3 regions of the Corynebacterium incognitum genome follow, and region 3 is predicted to be linked to each of the others. Evidence: predicted binding sites of a transcription regulator. Region 3 holds the regulator's gene; each other region holds the start of a gene.

Region 1 (6,524 bases), 1.1 Mb from region 3:
CCCGCATGCGGGTGCAGTCTCGCCTGTGGGGCGCACCAAGACGGCGCCGGCCAAGGACGCGGACGTCGACAAGCTCAATTTTGCCCTCGCCTCCTGCGCGAATTGGGAGGCCGGCTATTTCTCCGCCTACCGGCACATGGCCGATCACGGCGCCGACCTGGACTTCGTCGCCTTCCTCGGTGACTACATCTACGAATACGGCACCGGCGAGTACGCCGGCAAGCACGGCGTGGTGCGAGCCTGCCACCCGGAGCGCGAGATCCTGACCCTCGAGGACTACCGCATCCGCTACGGCCAGTACCGCACCGACCAGAACCTGCAGGACGCACACGCTGCCGCGCCCTGGATCGTCATGTGGGACGACCACGAGACCGCCAACAACTCCTGGCGCGGCGGCGCGGAGAACCACGGCTCCGGCGAGGGCCCCTGGGACGCCCGCCGCGCGGCGGCCATGCAGGCTTACTTCGAGTGGCAGCCCATGCGGCGCACCACCGCCTCGGAGCAGGGGCGGCTCTATCGCACCTTCACCTTCGGCAACCTCGCTGAGTTGACCATGATGGACCTGCGCACCTACCGCGACGCTGAGACCTCGACCGCCAACTTCGGCGACCCTGACCGCACCATGCTGGGCGCGGAGCAGTTCAACTGGGTGGGCGCCACGGTGGGCCGGTCGACGGCCAGGTGGAACCTGCTGGGCAACTCGGTCATGGTCTCGCCGTTCAAGCTGCTCACCTTGCCGGATACCCCGGACAACCGCGACGCCAACGAGGCCCTGGCCTTCCTCAAGCAACAGGCGTCCGGGGTGGCGTTGAACTCCGACCAGTGGGACGGCTACGACGCCGAGCGCGACCGCCTGCTCAAGCTGCTTGCCGACCACGGATCCAACGTCCTGTTCCTCACCGGCGACATCCACTCGGAGTGGGCCAATTCCCTCTACCATGGCCGCAAAGAGATCGGCCTCGAGCTGGTCTGCACGTCGGTGACCTCGCCCAACGTCGACGACCTGCTCACCCAAAGGACCGGCATCGAGCACACGCCCAACAACGGCACCTCGCGGCTCGTGGAGCGCCTGCTTCGCGACGCCAACCCCTGGGTCAAGCACCTCGACTTCGATGCGCACGGCTACACCCGCGCCACCCTGCGCCGCGACGAGGTGCGTGCCGACTTCGTCCGCGTGGCCAACGTCGAGCACAAGGAGTCCGTGACCCAGGTCGCAGTGACGAAGACCTGGCGCGCGGGCGAGGGTTTCGTCGGCTAGCTGCGCTCCACCGCGTGCATAGTCAGTCCTCGCGGTACACGAAGATGGAGGAGAAGTCCTCGTTGCCGTGGCCGAGGTCTTGCTGCTTCTCAAATTCGCCGATGGCTGCCGCCACCGCTGGCAGCGCCTCCGCCCCGCCCGCGGTGGAGTCCACCATGAGCTTGGAGTCCTTGCACAGGGCGTCCACGGTGAAGTCGCCCGGCGCCGTCGGTCGCTCGCCGCGGATGAACGGCTCCTTCATGTTCTTCATGAAGGCCAGGCCCGTGATGGAGAGCATGTCCAAGACCTCTCCCTCGCTCAGGTCGTTCGAGGTGCCCAGGCGCAGGGCCTCCAGTACACCTTCGGCGGTCACCGCCAGGGCGAGGTTGGCCAGCAGTTTGCCCGTGGCGGCCTTCGGGGCCGAATCCACCCCGATGAGTTTTTCGGCGCCCGCCCACGGCCGCACTAGGTCCAGCACGGTCTCGCGACGCGACGCGTCCGGGGTGCCCACGTACACGCCTAGCTCGCCCGCGCGCGCCGGGCCCAACGACCCGACGACCGGGGCGTGCACGTAGCCTGGCACCGCCGCAAACTCCGCGGCCGCCGCCGGCGACACGGTCGTGGTGTCCACCCACGTCATGCCCTCCGGGATGAGCTCCGGCTCCATGATCACCTCGCGTACGTCATCTGGGCCGAACAGGCTCGTGAACACGATATCCCCGGCCGCCACGGCCGCTGCGGGGCTGTCGGCCCATGCCGCGCCCTCGTCCAACAGGGGCTGCGCCTTTGCTGCCGTGCGGTTCCATACTGTGACCTCGTGGTCGCGAAGCAGGTGTCGCGCCAGTTCGGTTCCCATGCGTCCGGTTCCCAAGAATGCGATTTTCATATCTCTAGCGTGCCACGAATCCGGTGCTAAGACCATGCCCACATTTTCACCCAGGCACCCCAATGCCGCCTGCGGGCGCGCCACAACCCGCGGGCGGCACCGCGCATTCCCGCACATCAATCCCCACCATCACTAGCCTTAACCGGCCAGCGTCACGTCCGGCGGATCATTCGCCGCCCGCGCCAGTTTCCGCCCCGGCGCCCGCGCCGCCGCCGGGTGATCGTTGAATTTCAGCCGGTGGCTTCCCGGTCTCTTGAGCCCCACCCGTCCTGTCTCGCGACATCGTTCCGCATACCCCATGTTTCGCACCCCATCGCGCCGGTCATTGTTGTCCACATGGTGACGCCGGCACAGCAGCGTGAGGTTTTTCAGGTCCGTCGCCCCGCCGTGCGCCCACGCCTGCAGGTGGTGAACATCGCAGTCCTGCCACGAACGGTCACATCCTGGGTGCGTGCACACCAGTTCGGAGGCTGCCAGTGCTACTTTTTGCCACAGCGTCGCTGTGCGCGCCGCCCGAGCTAGCTCTAGCGGCTGGCCCTGTTCGTTCACGACGCACAGCAAGTCATGCTGCGCCGCGCCCAGCCGAAGCACATCCAGCGGACGCAGCTCCACGCCCACCGTGGTGGCCAACCGGCTCGACGGCGTCAACGATTCCAGTTCTTCCAGCGTGGTCGCGATCATCACCGAGCCCAGTCCGTAGCGCGCCGCCTGTTGCGATCCCAAGTAGTTCCCCACAATCGCCGCCAGCTGGTCAGCCATACGCTGCGGGTACGTCCGCTTATCCTCTTCCGGAGTCAGGCCCGCGCTTCCGGAATGTCGCGCAGGGGAGAAGGCAGCCTTCAGCAGTGCCGCCGTTGCCGCGTCCACGTAACCGTGTAGGTGCACACCGCCGTCCGCGTCAGGTCGGCTGATGCTCAACCGGCGCTTCTTTACCGCCGCGTATTCGTCCTTGGTACCGTCCGGGCGCAGCGCCTTCTTATTCGCAGCTGAAATCTCATTGCGTAGCCACGCCCGCAGCTCATCCAGCGGCAGTTCTTCCTGCTTGTCCAGTGCCATCTTCTTGAGCTGCTCGCGCCCTGGTACCGCGTGCTCATTGAGGTGCTGTAGTTCCGCCGCGATCATATTGAGCACCGCGAAGGACACCTGCGCGCCCCGCGCAATCGCCGACTTGTTGTCAGCAGCCGCCTGTCGCTCAGCCTCCTCGCGGCGCACCGCTTCCAGCCCACCGAGCAGACCTGGCTCCGCCTTCCGCGGGGCAAAAAGCTCTCGACCTTCGCGCACTCGGGCGTGCGCGTCCGCCTGAGAAAGGCGTAGCTTCTTCACCAGGTAGTCCTGCGCCTGCGAGGAACCCACTAGGCGGCCGGCGTCATCACGGTCCGCGACGTAGGCAAAAGCGGCGTCCACAGCAGCTTTTCCTGCCCACACGCGCTCCAGCTCAATGAACGCCTCGTGCACGTCCGAGAAACGTACCGCGTCCGGGTCCGCCATGACCGAGCGCAGCTCCGCCATCGCTGCTGACATCGCGGCAACCAGCCTGGTGACTTGGTTCATGGCTTCCCCCTTTCCACAGTCTCATGAAAGTGTCCGAACCCTGATATTCCATCGCTTACATGTTCGATAATACACCTAAACCAGCACCTGTCAACACCTTTTTAGAAAAAGATTTCGACACTTGAAAACGTGCCCTGTGCGAATTAATATCAAGCCTCAGACCCGCCAGTAGCGCGGGCCCGGACGAGGGAGCCGTACCCGGAACGATGACAAGACGGCCGGAAAGCATCACCATGCCCTGGCTTATCCTTGTTCTCTCCGGCGCCTTCGAGGCCGTGTGGGCCATCGCCCTCGATCGCTCCGTCGGCTTCACGCGCCTCATGCCGAGCCTCGTATTCGTCATCTCCTGCGCTATTTCCATGGGTGGCCTCGCGTGGGCCATGAAGTCCCTCCCCGTCGGCACCTCATACGCCGTCTGGGTTGGCGTCGGCGCCACCGCCACCATCCTCTACTCCTTCATAACTGGCGAGGAAGCCGCCAGCGCGCTAAAAATCCTCTTCCTCCTCATGATTATCGGCGGCATCATTGGCCTGAAATTCACTGCCTAACCCAGGTGTTTCTCCAGTTCATCCAGCGCCTCCTGCGCCAGATTCGGTGCGCGCGAAGGTAGCGTCGGCACCCCGGGCGGCAAGATAAGTTTGCCGTCCACCACAGGCCCGCGGAACACGCCCTTGCTTCTCGACGCCCCTTGAGTCCCACCCTTGTTCTTCCTCACCGTCGGAGCCGCCGCCGGTTGCCGTCGCTTCGGCGGCGCGGGTACCGCCGCTACTCGGTCCCGCGTAGGTGCCTGAGTATGGGGTGTCGGTGGGGCAGAAGTCCCGGGAGTCGGTGATGGCGCAGCGGGTGTCGATTGGCGCGCCGTCGTCACCGGCGTTGGCTTCTCCGCACGCACGGGCCTCGGCGCTGCCCGCGGCACCCACGGTGGCACCGAAGCAGCTGAAGTCGCCGACTTCGCCCCAGCGCTCACCTCCGGAACCGGCGCCACAGCAGACTCCGCGTCCTCGCACCCAACAAGTAGTAGCGACAGCGCCACACACGCCCCCGCGCAGCCCAAGTATTTCCCCATTGTCATCCCCCGATCAACAATCTCTCGCTCACAGCATAGCCCGACCCCCAGGCATCCGCACTGTCAGCGCGCGCAGCTAGTCTTCCAGCTCTGGATCCTCCGCATTCGCCTGCTCAAACACTTCTTTCGCTGCGGAGAGGTTGATGATGCCAATTGCCACGCCCACAATAACGTCCGGCCACACGCTGGCCCAGAACATCATGAGCACGCCCGCGCCCAGGATGAGCAGGTTTGCCGCCACGTCGTTGCGTGCCGCCAGCCACGCGCCACGCATGAGGGCGTTGCCCGCGCGCAGCTGCAGCAACAGCACTGCGCATATGAAGTTGAGCACCATCGCCACGAACGCCGTCGCGGACAGCGTCATCGGTTCTGGGATCTCGCCGCTCACCACTTTCCACGCCGCCATACCCAGTGCTGCCACCGCCGGAATCAAGATCAGTCCGGCCAGCAGGTAGCTGGCTTTCCGTCGGCTAGCAACGGACCAGCCGAGCGCCGTGACCACGAGCAGGTTGATGAGGAAGTCCTCGAGGAAGTCCGCCGCGTCTGCGAATAGCGACGCCGAACCAATGATGGACGCCACCACGACCTCGCCTAAGCAGCCGACGAGGTTGATGAGTGCCACCACGGTCACGATGGTGCGGGCGCGGGAGGTCAGCGTTGATGAGGTAATTTCTTCAGATTCAGACACGTTGGGGGAGTCTACCCACCCCCAGTCCCCTCAGATAATTGAACGTCGTTGAATAAAACGCCCCGCCCCACCTGCAATAACGGTAACCTCTTAATCCATATAGCAATTCGATGTGGAAGGAGATTCACCAGTGTCACAGGAGTCAGGAACCCAGGCAATCCGCGTCAAGCGCGGTGTGTCGGAGCAGTTTTTCGGCGGCGTCATCATGGACGTCGTCAACCCGGAGCAGGCAAAGATTGCCGCCGACGCCGGGGCGTCCGCCGTCATGGCGCTCGAGCGGGTGCCCGCGGACATCCGCGCCGAGGGCGGAGTTTCCCGCATGTCCGATCCGGACATGATCGAGGGCATCATCAACGCCGTGGACATCCCAGTCATGGCCAAGGCGCGCATCGGGCACTTCGTCGAGGCGCAGGTTCTGCAGTCCCTGGGCATCGATTTCATTGACGAGTCCGAGGTCCTCACCCCGGCGGACTACACCCACCACATTGACAAGTTTGCTTTCGACGCCCCGTTCGTCTGCGGCGCCACCAACCTGGGCGAGGCCCTGCGCCGCATTAATGAGGGTGCGGCCATGATCCGCTCCAAGGGTGAAGCCGGCACCGGCGACGTTTCTAACGCGGTCACCCACATGCGCACCATCCGCGCCGAGATTGCGCGCCTGTCCGCGCTGCCGGAGGACGAACTCTTCGTCGCCGCCAAGGAACTGCAGGCCCCGTACGAGCTGGTCAAGGAAGTTGCGGAGACCGGCAAGCTGCCCGTCGGTTTGCTGACTGCCGGTGGCATCGCCACGCCTGCCGACGCCGCGATGATGATGCAGCTGGGCGCCGACGGCGTCTTCGTCGGTTCCGGCATCTTCAAATCTGGCAACCCGGAGCAGCGTGCCAAGGCCATCGTGGAGGCCACCAAGAATTACAACGATCCGGACGTTATCGCTCGCGTCTCCCGCGGCCTGGGCGAGGCCATGGTGGGTATCAACGTCGACGCCATCCCGGAGCCGATGCGCATGGCCGAGCGCGGCTGGTAAACCGCTATTAACTAGGGCCGCGCCTTGCCTACGAACCAGTAGGGGCACCAGAATATGGCGTCGCTGTCCAGG
Region 2 (6,524 bases), 790 kb from region 3:
GGTAGGCAAACCGTGCCATCCGATCGCAAAAGGCTCTCACCATGACTTCTCCACGCCCCGGCTCCGGCGAACTCCCCCACGGTCGTCCTCCCCAAACCGAGTTCGACGACGGCCTGGACTACCCCCGCCTGGGCAGCGTGACCTTCCGCCGCGGCACCCTGACTGACAACCAGCAAGCGCTTTTCGACGAGCACTGGCCCCGGCTCGGCACCATCCTCACCGACGAGCACATCGACGTCGAAAGCTGGTTCGGCCGCACCGGCGCCAAGACCATCGTGGAGATCGGGTCCGGCACGGGCACCTCTACCGCCGCCATGGCACCGAAGGAACCGGACACCAACGTCATCGCCGTCGAACTGTACAAGCCGGGCCTGGCCAAGCTGCTGGGCCAGGTGGTGCGCGAAGATATCTCCAACATCCGCATGGTGCGCGGCGACGGCATCGAGGTCCTCGCCCGCATGATCCCCCCGGCGTCGCTGGACGGCGTCCGCATTTTCTTCGCCGACCCCTGGCCCAAGGCGCGGCACCACAAGCGCCGCATCATCCAGTCGGGACCGCTGAACCTCATCGCTTCCCGCCTCAAAAAGGGTGGCGTCCTGCATGTGGCCACGGACCACGCCGGATACGCAGAGTGGATCGACGAGCTCGTGGACGTCGAAAAGCAACTGCAATACAAGGGCTGGCCGTGGCCCGAGTGCCCGCAGCTGACGGACCGGCAAATCATCACTAAGTTTGAGGGCAAGGGTCTGGATAAGGACCACGTCATCAAGGAATACCTGTGGGAGAAGCAGTAAATGGCGACCTTTGCGAGCGAGAGTGAAGAGGCTCCCGGCCACGTCCTCCTGATCTGGGACGCGCCCAACATCGACATGGGTCTGGGCGCCATCCTGCGCGGCCGCCCCACCCCCGCTCAGCGCCCGCGTTTCGACGCCCTCGGCCGCTGGGTCGCCGGCCTCGCCCACGATTCCGGCGCGACCGCCGAGGCCGCGGTGTTCACCAACGTCAGCCCCGGCGGCGCCGACTCCATCCGCACCTGGGTGGAGGCCATCCGAAACCTGGGCTTCGCGGTCTTCGCCAAGCCTAAAGCCACGGAAGACTCCGACGTCGACCCGGACATGGTCGCCCATATCGAGGATCGGGCGGCGCAGCTGTCCCACCTCATCATCGCTTCGGCGGATGGCCAGAACTTCGGCGGCATCATCGCGCGCACCCGCGAGTCCGGGACCGCCGTCACAGTGTTGGGCTTCAGCGAGCACGCCGGCTGGGCCGTCAACGACCCCGACATCGAGTTCATTGATCTCGAGGACATCGAGGGCGTGTTCCGGGAGCCCCTGCCGCGGGTCAGCCTGGACAACCTTCCCGACGAAGGCGCCTGGCTCCAACCGTTCCGCCCCCTCATGGCGCTGCTCGACGACCGCTAGGCGCGCCCTGCCTGGTCCCGCCGGTCGCACTTGTAGGCTAATCACAAAGTTTTGTCCCTTAAATATGCAGAGAAGGCGGTGCGTGGCGTGAACAAGGAGTGGGTACGGTGGGGCATCGGCCTCGTCGTTTTGGCCGCGCTGGCATGGTTCTTCCGCGACCACGCCCACATCCTCACCGACGGCATCCGCACCCTGCGTACCGCGGCCCCACTCCCCGTGGCGCTGGTCGTGATTGCAGCCGTCGCGTCGCTGACCGCGATGGCCGAGGTGATGCGCCTGCTCATGCAAGCCGGTGGCGTGCGCGTCAAACCCACGGAAACCAACGCGATCACCCTGGCCTCCAATGCCTGGTCCACCACCCTCCCGGTGGGCGGCGCATTCTCGGCTGTGCTCACGTTCCATGTGCAGCGCGCCTGGGGCGCGTCGGTCATGCTGTGCGGCTACTTCCTCGTGATTTCCTCGGCACTGTCCACGATGTGGCTGGTGGCCATCGGTTTGCTGGCCTTCTTCCTGCAGGGCGCCAACGTCTCCCCGTGGTCGCTGCTCGCCTCGCTCGTGGTGGCCCTGGCGCTGACGACGGCCGTGTTCTGGGCCTCCAACCACCCCCGCACGCTCGAGCGCTGGGTGCGGTCCATTCCCCGCGTCCCCCAATACAAGCTGGACCCGCTGGTCACCCAGATCCGCATGCTGAAGGACGTCTCTCTGCCGTGGCCCCAGTTCTCCCTGGTTGCCTTCTATTCTCTGTTCAACCGTCTCCTCGACCTCGCCGCCATGTGGGCGTGCGTCTGGGCGGTCACGGGCACTCCACCGCTTATCGACGCCGCCCCCAACCACACCACCGTCATGGGTGTCGGCCTCGCCTACGTGTCCACGAAGCTGGCCGGCTCCGCGCAGGTCACCCCGGGCGGCCTGGGTACGGTGGAGGCCGCGATGATCGCCACCCTCGTCGCTTCGGGGATGACGGTGGTCGATGCGACCGGCGCCGCCCTCATTTATCGGCTCATCTCCTTCGTTCTCATGACGATCATCGGGTGGATCGTCTACCTGTTCCACTACGCCCGCCGCGGAATCAACTACGCCAACCTGAGCCAAGTCAAAGAACCCGCGCCGACCAGCTAGGCTAGGTGATGTACGTTCCGTTGTCAGCAGAATTGAGGTAGCCATGCCTGCACCCCGCGCTTTGGCATTCGACATCATCGCCCTTGCTGTCTTCGCGGTCATCGCCCGCTGGTCCCACCCTCCCTTCACTCTCCTTGGCCTCCTCGACGCCTTGTGGCCTTGGGCCGTGGGCGCCCTCGCCGGCTGGGGCATCCTCGCGCTCGCCGACAAACCAGGCCGCCTCGGCATCTGGGCACAGGGCGGCGTCGTGTGGCTCAGCACCGTGATTGTGGGCATGCTCGCGTGGGCAGCCGCCAATGGACGGTTCCCCGCTGTGTCGTTTGTCATCGTTGCCGCCGTCATGTCCGCACTCTTCCTCTTCGGTTGGCGCGCTATCTCCAGCATCGCTTCCCGACGCAGGCACGTCTCAACCCACTAGGTCGGGACTGCACTGTGCGCCCCGTGCCGCGTTGCCAGCCGCACCCCAGGGGCGCGGCTCCTCGCCACCGTCGTGTTAAATCTCGGGGGACCATGAGGTGGACACCACCCTACTTTCCCGGATTCCGCATCCCGCGCATAGTACCCGAGCCCATTTTTGCCGTCTCGCGCATCATTGTTGTCCGTGTGGTGCCTGCGGCACAGCAGAGTCAGATTCTCGATATCTGTTCGCCCACCCTGAATAAACGCTCTCAAGTGGTGCGCATCGCACTCCGACGCCGGCATGTCGCACCCAGGACACGAACACACCAATTCCATCGCCGCCAACACCAGCCGCTGCTCGAAGCTCGCTCCGCGCTGCGCCCTACCTAAATTCAGCGGGCGCTGCGAGCCCTCCTCGCACAGTAGCCAGTAGTCGGCCCCCTGGCTCGTCGCTTGTACAACTTCCAATGCGTTGAGCTCGTGCCCCGTGTTGGTCATGAACTGCGTATCCACGCCCACCCCATGAAAGTCGTTCACGGTACCTGTGATCACCAGGCTGGCACGCCCCGCACGGGCCTTAGCCGGATCATGCACATAGCCCATGCAAATGGCGTTGAGCTGGTCCGCACGCCGCTGACGCAAAGTTCGCTTGTCATCTTTCGGCTTCCCCTCAACGTTTGACCCCGCATTGCGCCCCGCTGCCAACGCCGCTGCCAAGTGTGCCGCCATTCCCGCTGGAAGGTAGCCCCCAAAGCGAACGCCGCCGTCAGAGTCCGGCCTAGACAACCACACCTCACGCTTGCGGTGTGCAGCAAGGCGATCTCTCTTCCCCGCCACAGTCCGCGATGTCCGATTCGCCGCGCGTACCCGCTCACGAACCCACCGCCGCAGGTCATCCACGTCCCGCGCCCGCGCCTGGTTCAGGGCCTCCGCATACAACTCCTCGCGGCTCGTCGCCGCCGTCGAATTCAATCGCTTCAGCTCGGAGTCAATCGCTGCAAGCTTGTCCGCCGCCACTTCAATGACAAGCTCCCGAGCACTTTCCTGATGCTTCTTGCCTTCGTTCGCTCGCCGCTCCTCGCGCTGCCGTGCTATGTCCATGGCGGCGCCCCGCTCGGAGTCGACGAGATGCAGAAAATCCTTTTCTTCCCCCTTCCGTGGCTCGATGGGGGCAAAGAGGTCTTTCCCCGCCGCGATCCGGGTTCGTGCTTCTGCCGCACTGATACCTAGCGTACGCGTGAGATAGTCACCCACGTGGTGAGTTCCCGCCCTCCCGGCAGCCTCTGCCCCCTCCGCAAGATAGGCAAAGCGTGCGTCCATATATATTTTGGAACGCCACACCTCTTCGAGTGCAACCATCGCCGCTTCCAGGGAGTCAAACGAAATAGCGGGCTCGTCTAGGGCGCCACGAAGCGCAGCCATAGATTCGGCAATCACAGCGATATGGTTCTGTACATTCACTTCGGCCCCCTTTCGTCTATTCCCGTCGACACCAATCATCATAACAAACACCCATTCGAACACAACCCTCTCAAACATAGTTAATCATCATTTAACCGAACGTTCGAACCAATCGCCACAAGAGAAAACAAAAGGGCCATCGCGCAACACACATTGCACGATGGCCCTCGTGAAGCAGGCCCCTTCGGGAGCCTAAGTCCACTAGATCAGGTGGTCGAAGCCACCCAGGGACAGCACGTAAAAGAAGTTGACAATCTCGCCAATCAAATCAAATGCGCTACTCAGAATCATCGGGTTGTCCTCCCATTTCGGCGGGCCATATTTGTCACAAACAAATAACAAACAGGCGATGTACAGCGTCTATCATCGCCCGCGCATCCATCTCAGTCAAATCGTAAAAGGCGAAGCGCCCAGGTTTCCCCCAGACGCTTCGCCTTCATACGTCACCTAACCTCGCGGTTTAGGCCTCGCCTTCACGCTTGCGACGCATCAGCGCCAATCCAAGCAGCAGCACGAGCAATCCAGCCAAGGCCAGACCAATCACGCTGGCACCCGTGTTTGCCAGCATGCCCGGCCCCTCGGCTGAAGCGCCCGGGGCACTCGGCGCCGAAGGCTCGCCAGGCTCACCCGGCTCCACAGGCTCACCCGGCTCCACAGGCTCACCCGGCTCCACAGGCTCACCCGGCTCCACAGGCTCACCCGGCTCCACAGGCTCACCCGGCTCCACAGGCTTACCCGGAACACCAGGCTTACCCGGATGCGAGCTGCCATCCGACGACCCACCAAACAGCGGAATCAGCGGAATCAACGGGATGAACGGCAGCCACGGCGGAATCGAGCTACCCGGAGGCGGCGTTTCGCCACCGAAGTCATCCGGCTCCTCGTCCGGAACCGCATTCGCCGGATCCTCAGGGGACTCGACTGGCGGCACCTCGCCGCCCTCACCCGGGGACGGCACCTCAGGCTCGCCCGGCTTCGGGTCCTCCGGCGTCTCCACCGGTGGCTCACCGTAGGCCACAGCCACGTTCGTGTGCTGCATGCCCTGGGCCTTCGGCGCCTTGACGACGGCCGTGAACACCACTGCCTCACCCGGCTTCAGCGTGCCATCGAATGGCACCTCCTTGCCGTCAGCAGTCAGCTTGTTCACCGCAGGCTTGATGGAATCCGCTGGCACCTCACCCAGGTTGTCACCCGCGGTGATGGTGTCCTTCACGTTGATGTTCTTGAGCGTCACGGAACCGGTGTTGACCACCTTGTAGTCCACCTGCATATCCGCACCCGGCTTCACCTTCACGCCCGGTGCTTCATCGGCGTCGTGGCCGTTGATGTACTTCTTGATTCCCAGCGTCGGGGTCTCTGCGTAACCATCATCCGGCGGCGTGGTGATCCTGCCACCTGGCGGGGTCTCGCCGTCGACAGGCGGCACCTCACCTTCAGCAATTGCCTGGTTGTGGTGGTCGATGCCTTCCTTGGCCTCCGGTGCCGGGATGGTGGCGGTGAACACCGCGTACTCACCTGGCTCCAGTGTGCCGTCGAAAGCACCAGCCTTCTCTCCCGAGACCTTGTAGCGGTCCGCCGGGGCCTTGATCTGGTCTGCCGGGATGACGTCATCGTTGACCTTGACGTTGTCCACTGCCTTCGTGCCCGTGTTGGTCACGATGAAGGAGACAATCATGTCGTCTCCCGGACGCACCACTGCCGGTGAATCCTCGGTGGTGTCCAGGCCGTTGATCTTCTTCCGCAGCTCCAGCTTCGGCTCACCCGGGGTCTTACCATACGCCGGATCGTCGTCCTCGACGGTCGTCGGCGGCGTATCGCCATCACCCGGCGGGGTATCGCCGTCGGCGGGCGGAACCTCACCCACGACCTTCGCCGTGTTCTTGTGCAGTTCGTTCTCACCCTCCGGCGCCGGCAGTGTTGCGGTGAACACAACCTTCTCGCCCGGCTCAAGGGTGCCGTCGAAGCCCTCCGGCGCCTTGATGTCAGCACCGGCGATCTTGTCATCGGTTAGCGTCACATTCTTCAGAACGGTGTTGCCGGTGTTTTCAACAATAAAGCGGAACTCCATGTCTGCACCCGGCACCACAGATACCGCAGCGTCTTCGGTATCGGCGTCGTCGCCAT
Region 3 (6,524 bases):
ACGCCATCACCGCCTATCCCGGCCTCGAAGTGACGCCGCAAGGAATCGCAAAACGGATCTTCCCGACCAAGGCGGCCGCTGACGCCTCTTTGTTTAGCGCTAACCTCACCTTGCTGCTCAAGGACACATCTGTCTCCGCAAAACAGATGACCAATGGCTTGCCCCTGCAGCAGCGCGTCGCGGTGGACCATTATCCGCACGGCGGGGCTGCCGGGTTAGTCACTGATGCCAAGGTGGCCGCCATCCGCGATGAGATGGTCGGCGCAGGCGGGCCGGCCCGCAGCCCGGAGGACTTCGAACTCCTCAAAGCGAAGGTCAAGCCCACAGTCCCAACCCAGGTACGCAACACGGTGGTGACTTTGGCACCTGCCCTCGTCACCTACGCCAACTTGCACAAAGAGCTGGCCTCATGGGAAGGGCCAGCCATTGAGGACATGCAGCGCCAACTAGAGTTCCTGCTGCCTAAGAACGCTGTCACTGTCCACGGTGTACGACACCTCAAGCATCTTCCGCGCTATCTGCAGGCGATGGAGATCCGCCTTCAGGAGATGAACCACGACCCGGATAAGGACGCGGACCGCCAGGACATGGTGGGCGAAGCCTACGCGCTCCTCAACAACCGCCTGCGCCAACTGCCCGCCGGGGCGGAGCAGTCACGTGAGGTCAAAGACATTAGATGGATGATAGAGGAATTGCGCGTCAGCCTCTTCGCACAACGGCTGGGCACAGCACACCCGGTGTCCCTGCGACGCATCGACAAGGCCGTAGCGAAGCTGGGCCGTTAGGCCCCTTCGCGGGCGCGGCGACGCATGAGACGAATCTCTGACTCGAAATCCTCCGCGCTGTCGAAGGACTTGTACACCGACGCGAAGCGCAGATAAGCCACCTCGTCGAGCTCGCGCAGCGGCTCCAAAATGGCTAACCCGATCTCATTCGCATTGACCTGGGAGCTGCCGTGGCTTCGCACTGTCTCCTCGACCTCTTGGGCAAGACGCTTCAACGCGTCATCACTGACCTCGCGCCCTTGGCACGCGCGACGTACGCCTCGGATCAGTTTGTCCCGGCTAAATGGCTCAGCAAGCCCGTTACGCTTCACAACCAACAAGACGGCCTTCTCCACGGTGGTAAACCGGCCTTTGCACGACGAGCATTCGCGTCGGCGCCGAATGGCCGCACCGCCGTCCGCCATGCGGGAGTCAATTACTCGCGACTGCTGGTGGTGACAAAACGGGCAATACAATCCAGGGCCTTCCTCAACTCGTGGAGTCCATTATGACCTTTATTCTAGCCCGCGCCCTGGAAGGGCATTAACGACCCACCAGGCTAGTCGAACGGTTTAACGCACTGAAGACGAGTACTCAACTACGGCGGCAGTATCGCGGCTCACCTGAGACTGCGGAGCAGGTGAATCCGAGACGCTCTGTCCGGCGATGAGCGTACCTACGAACACAGCGAAACCGAACACAGCACCTAGTGCGATGTCCTGGCGACGAGAGCCTCGGGATTCGACTTCGTTCGCCCGATCTGTGGGCCGCAGGCCCCTCACAGCACCGTCCGACCGTTCGAAAGGCGTGGCTCGTTCCAGCGGGACCGTCCGAATGGAAGCGGCCAGATAGCTACGCCGCACGCGTGGAACACTAGGCTCCTCGTAGTCCCAGACTGCTGCAGCTGGCACTACGTTGGCAGCGTTGGAAGCTGCATAGTTGCGGTTACGAACTGGATTGATGGCGATGGTCATTGTTAGTCCTTTCATTGAATGTGTGCTCATAATAACGTCGGTGTAAGACAAAGAATTCCACATCGTTCGAATCTGTAGAGCACATGTTCGATTTCGTTTCTACGTTCGATTTATAGCAACCCCTCGAACATTTGTCCAGTTTTCCGCGCGCCCACTCGAACAAACAGGCGCACTATGCTAAAAAGTAGTTAAGTGTTCGAATCCGCTTGGTCGAACCTCACCTACGCGACAACCAGCCACACCAGCAACCAACATTGTTGAAATACTGAAGCTTTGGAGAATGCAATGACCCCACCTACTCAACCGCGCGAAGGCAAGCCTGACGTCAAGTCACTGTCCGCGCGCCAGCGCCGAATCCTTGAAGTCATCCGAGACGCCGTGGTGTTACGCGGCTATCCGCCGAGCATCCGCGAGATCGGCGACGCCGCCGGCCTGCAGTCCACCTCATCAGTGGCGTACCAGCTCAAGCAGCTGGAGGAAAAGGGCTTCCTGCGCCGAGATCCCAATAAGCCCCGCGCCGTGGATGTGCGCGATTTCAATCCAGACGAGGGCGCACGCCGCAAGCCCGGACCGCAGAGCAAGCGAGAAATAGAAGCTGCGATGCCTGAGGAAGCAAGCTCGGCAACGCTCATTCCGGTGGTGGGCCGCATTGCCGCGGGCTCCCCCATCACGGCCGAGGAAAACGTCGACTCTTACTACCCGCTCCCCGCGGAAATTGTGGGCGACGGGGAGCTGTTCATGCTGCAGGTCGTCGGCGAATCGATGCGAGATGCCGGCATCCTTGACGGCGACTGGGTTATCGTGCGCTCCCAACCGGTGGCCGAAGAAGGCGAGTTCGTGGCCGCCCTGCTGGAGGGCTCCGAAGCTACCGTAAAGGAATTCCACAAGGACTCCTCCGGGGTATGGCTGCTTCCACACAACGAGGCCTTTGCCCCCATCAAGGGCGACGAAGCCGAAATCATGGGCAAGGTTGTTTCGGTAATGCGCAAGCTTTAGCTTCGGCCTACACCCCCGAGTGTGGCTAGCACTCGTCCCACCAGTGAGGCGCCCGACTTCCCACTTCATGGAAGCGGGCGCCTTGTGAGCTGCGACAATGTTGCCGAAGCAGGCCACTTCCGCCGTGTGAACATCACACGGCGCGTGTGAACTTTGTAGCCGAAGGAAGTTACCAGTGCCGCCAGGCAAAGTTTCTGAGAAACTATAAATATTGAAGTTTCCCATTACCTAAGGAGTTGCTGATGTACGCCGATGAGCGGAGGCGCCAGATTGCTTCGTTGACTGCAGTTGAGGGGCGCGTCAATGTCTCCGAATTGGCCCGGCACTTCGACGTCACTCCGGAGACGATCCGTCGCGACCTCGCTGCGTTGGATGACTCCGGCATGCTGCACCGCGTGCACGGCGGCGCCGTGGCGGCACAAAATTTCCACACAGCCGAGGAAGCCCTGGACGCCCGCCTCCGCTCCGCACCGCAGGCCAAGGCCGCCATCGCGGAAGCCGCGCTATCATTCCTTCCGGAGGCTGGCGGCAGCATCTTCCTCGACGCGGGCTCCACAGTCCACTCTTTTGCCAGCCTAATCCGGCTCAACAACGCGGCCTCTGGTTTGTCGGTGGTCTCTAATTCCCTACCGATCGCCCTGAGCCTGGCCAACGTGCCGGACACCACCGTGCAGCTGCTCGGCGGTACCGTGCGAGCGTTGACCCAGGCTGTTGTGGGCGACATCGCACTGCGGACGATGGCACTACTGCGGGCAGATGTTGCTTTCTTGGGTACCAACGCCATCACTTTGGACAACGGGCTGTCCACGGCCGATCCCCAAGAGGCAGCTATCAAGACGACGATGGTGACCAACGCCCGCAAAGTCGTGGTGCTATGTGACGCCACCAAACTAGGCAATGATTTCCTAGTCAATTTCGCGTCCCTTGATGATGTTGACGTCATCATCACCGACTCCACCGCACCTACGTCCTTCGTGCAGGAGCTGCGCGATAAGGGCATCGAGGTCGTCGTAGCTGATCCCCGAGCGGCCAGCTACACGATTTTGTCGGATCCAATATCTGTTCACACCATCGAGGCCCGACGGCTCCCCCGCTAGCCCGGGAAAGACACGAGGCCGGGGACGTGGTCCCCGGCCCTATTCTGTCCCGCACTTACCGTAAATGATGTGCTTCTCGCGCTGCTATTAAGCGTTCGCGAGCAGTTCGCGAACAGCAGTTCGGCCTTCCACGGCGCCAGCAGCGTCGCAGGCGACGCGTGCGGCTTCTTGGCACTGCTCAAGTGTAAGCTCAGAAAGCTGCGCACCCGCCGCCGCTACGGCGGACGAGGCAGCGGACAAAGAGTTTACCCCCAGTCCGGTGAGCACAGCCGCGAGCTGCGGATCGGCCGCGGCCTCACCGCACACGCCCACAGGCACATTGTGTTCACGGGCTACCTCACAGGTCCGCTGGATGAGTCGAAGGACCGCGGGCTGCCACGGGTCAGTGAGGTAAGCCAGGTGCGGGGACAACCGGTCCGCAGCCATGGTGTACTGCGTGAGGTCATTAGTGCCGATAGATACGAAGTCAAGGTGTGGCAAGATCTTCTCCGCCATCAGCGCCACGGCGGGCACTTCCACCATCGCACCAGCAGTTAGTCCGCGCTCGCGACACAAGCCCGCGAACCACTGTGCCTCATGGGCTGTAGCCACCATAGGAGCCATGACCCATGTCTGAGCGTCTGCGCCCCGCTTCTGTGCAGCGGCCGCGATCGCGTCGAGCTGGCGAGCAAGCAGCTCCTCGTTGTCGCGAGCAATGCGAAGTCCGCGCACGCCGAGTGCCGGGTTATCTTCTTCCTCCAGGGTCGCGTAGCTAATCGGCTTGTCAGACCCCGCGTCGAGCGTGCGAATGACCACCTTGGATTCCGGGAAAGCATCAAATACCTCGGAGTATACCGCGGCCTGCTCCTCCACTGTGGGCTCTTGCGATGCCGACAGGAAGGACATTTCTGTGCGGTAAAGGCCGATGCCCTCAGCCTGTGATTCTGCGGCGGTACGCGCGGCCTTGCCATCGGCGACGTTTGCGAGCAACTGGACGCGGTGCCCATCCTTTGTCTGCGCAGGGCCACGCCACTGAGCGATGCGTGCCGACGTCTCGCGGTATTCGGCGACCTTTGCTTCTGCGGCGGCCTCATCCGCCCCGACCACGATCTGCCCCGTGGCACCATCAACGAAAAGGGGCGTGCCTGCCTGCAGTTCCTCAAGCTCCAACCCGGCGGCTACAACGCACGGAATGTCTAGCTGGCGGGCGATGATAGCGGTATGGCTGGTAGGCCCACCCAAAACGGTGACCAAGGCCACGATATGGTCCTTGTCCAACGTCGCCGTATCGGCAGGCGCCAGGTCATCCGCCAACAACACCGCGGTGCCGTCCACCTGTGGCAGGCCGGGTTCTGGGGTGCCATTGAGCTCAGCAATGACGCGGTCGCGAACGTCCTTGAGGTCGGTGGTGCGTTCTGCCATCAGACCGCCCGCGGCCTCGAACATGGCGACAAACTTTTCCGTCGCCCGTACCGCAGCAAAGTCCGCAGGGTGTCCGGAATTGATATTCTTCTTCGCCTGCTTGAGCCAGCCGCGGTCTGTAGCCATCTTTGCAGTCGCCTCCAGCACCTGAGCGGCATCGCCTTCAGCACCCGCGGCCCGCCGTTTCAGCCGATCCGCGACCTCCTGGGCCGCGGCAGTAAAGCGTTCGTACTCCGCCTCACGGAGTTCCTCTGCGATGACACCGCCAGCCTGCGGGAGTTCAGGGCGTGGTCGTACCCACACGGCGTCGGCAAACGCATAACCCGCCACTACGCCGGTTCCGAGGATTTCTTGGGTGCCTGTAATGCTCATTGTTGTATGTCCTGACCTTGCAAAACTTGGGTGACAAATATGACAACACTCGAGGTTATCTGCGCTTATAGAATCTCTTCGACGGCAGCGTAGACTAAAACTCAGTGAACTAAACCGACCCTAGTAGGGCGCACGCGGTGCATACTAGCCCGTTGGTTTCGTACCACTTTACCCGCTAAAAATCCCAACAACAGACTTGGTGAGCAACGTCTATGATCTTAACCTTTACCCCGAACCCCAGCGTTGACGTCACACTGCGTCTGCCCTCCCCGTTGTTGCCGGGTGAGGTCAATCGCGCCGTCGAGGTACAGCGCGTCGCAGGTGGCAAGGGAGTGAATGTCACCCATGCCATCCATAAGGCGGGCAATGCGTCACTCGCGCTTGTACCCGCACGCCAGGATGATTCCTTTGTGGCTTTGATGAACCAGGCACGCATTCCTTACGAAATTGTGCCGATGGACAACATCATTCGGATCAACACCACCATCACCGATCCTTCCGGGGAAACGACCAAGGTCAATGGCCCAGGTTCACCGCTCAAGGATTCGCTACTGCTTCGTCTTGAGGCAACACTGTGCGTGTTGGCCCACGACGCGTCCTGGGTGGTGTTGGCGGGTTCCCTTCCTGCCGATGTCCCAACTGACTGGTACGTCACCATCATGAAGGCGCTGCGGGAAGAACTACCGGGAGTCAAGATTGCGCTCGATACTTCCGACGCCCCGTTGCAGGCGGTGGCTCAGCACTTGGACGACGTAGCCCCCAACGTCATGAAACCAAATACCGAAGAACTCGCGCAGCTGACCGGACTACACCGAGAAGAGCTGGAGGCAGCGGCGTCACGAAAGGATTTTGCCCCTCTCGCTGAAGCCGCACGGAAAGTCATTGCCCGCGGCGTGGAGGAACTGCTCATCACTTTAGGA

Evidence for each region. Region 3 encodes LexA, which represses DNA repair genes until DNA is damaged. Its sites were predicted from a motif close to CGAACANNTGTTCG; they were not measured.
Region 1: H0194_RS07055 (HNH endonuclease signature motif containing protein) is a predicted target of LexA. The motif match lies at 3,727-3,740, and genes of this name have one in related genera.
Region 2: H0194_RS04880 (HNH endonuclease signature motif containing protein) is a predicted target of LexA. The motif match lies at 4,604-4,617, and genes of this name have one in related genera.

Annotation. Positions count from the first base shown of each region.
Region 1 is NZ_CP059404.1:1,521,375-1,527,898, forward strand. It holds gene H0194_RS07045 (alkaline phosphatase D family protein) at 1-1,258, shown strand, start outside; gene H0194_RS07050 (NAD(P)-dependent oxidoreductase) at 1,281-2,123, opposite strand; gene H0194_RS07055 (HNH endonuclease signature motif containing protein) at 2,262-3,674, opposite strand; guanidine-III (ykkC-III) riboswitch at 3,831-3,897, shown strand; gene H0194_RS07060 (DMT family transporter) at 3,908-4,222, shown strand; gene H0194_RS07065 (hypothetical protein) at 4,241-4,681, opposite strand; gene H0194_RS07070 (cation transporter) at 4,817-5,428, opposite strand; gene pdxS (pyridoxal 5'-phosphate synthase lyase subunit PdxS) at 5,559-6,452, shown strand; gene H0194_RS07080 (siderophore-interacting protein) at 6,464-6,524, opposite strand, start outside.
Region 2 is NZ_CP059404.1:1,042,429-1,048,952, forward strand. It holds gene trmB (tRNA (guanosine(46)-N7)-methyltransferase TrmB) at 42-794, shown strand; gene H0194_RS04865 (NYN domain-containing protein) at 795-1,421, shown strand; gene H0194_RS04870 (lysylphosphatidylglycerol synthase transmembrane domain-containing protein) at 1,473-2,540, shown strand; gene H0194_RS04875 (DUF3054 domain-containing protein) at 2,584-2,958, shown strand; gene H0194_RS04880 (HNH endonuclease signature motif containing protein) at 2,955-4,478, opposite strand; gene H0194_RS04885 (collagen-like triple helix repeat-containing protein) at 4,861-6,524, opposite strand, start outside.
Region 3 is NZ_CP059404.1:249,668-256,191, forward strand. It holds gene hrpA (ATP-dependent RNA helicase HrpA) at 1-785, shown strand, start outside; gene nrdR (transcriptional regulator NrdR) at 782-1,240, opposite strand; gene lexA (transcriptional repressor LexA) at 2,024-2,734, shown strand; gene H0194_RS01215 (DeoR/GlpR family DNA-binding transcription regulator) at 2,977-3,831, shown strand; gene ptsP (phosphoenolpyruvate--protein phosphotransferase) at 3,919-5,604, opposite strand; gene H0194_RS01225 (1-phosphofructokinase family hexose kinase) at 5,817-6,524, shown strand, end outside.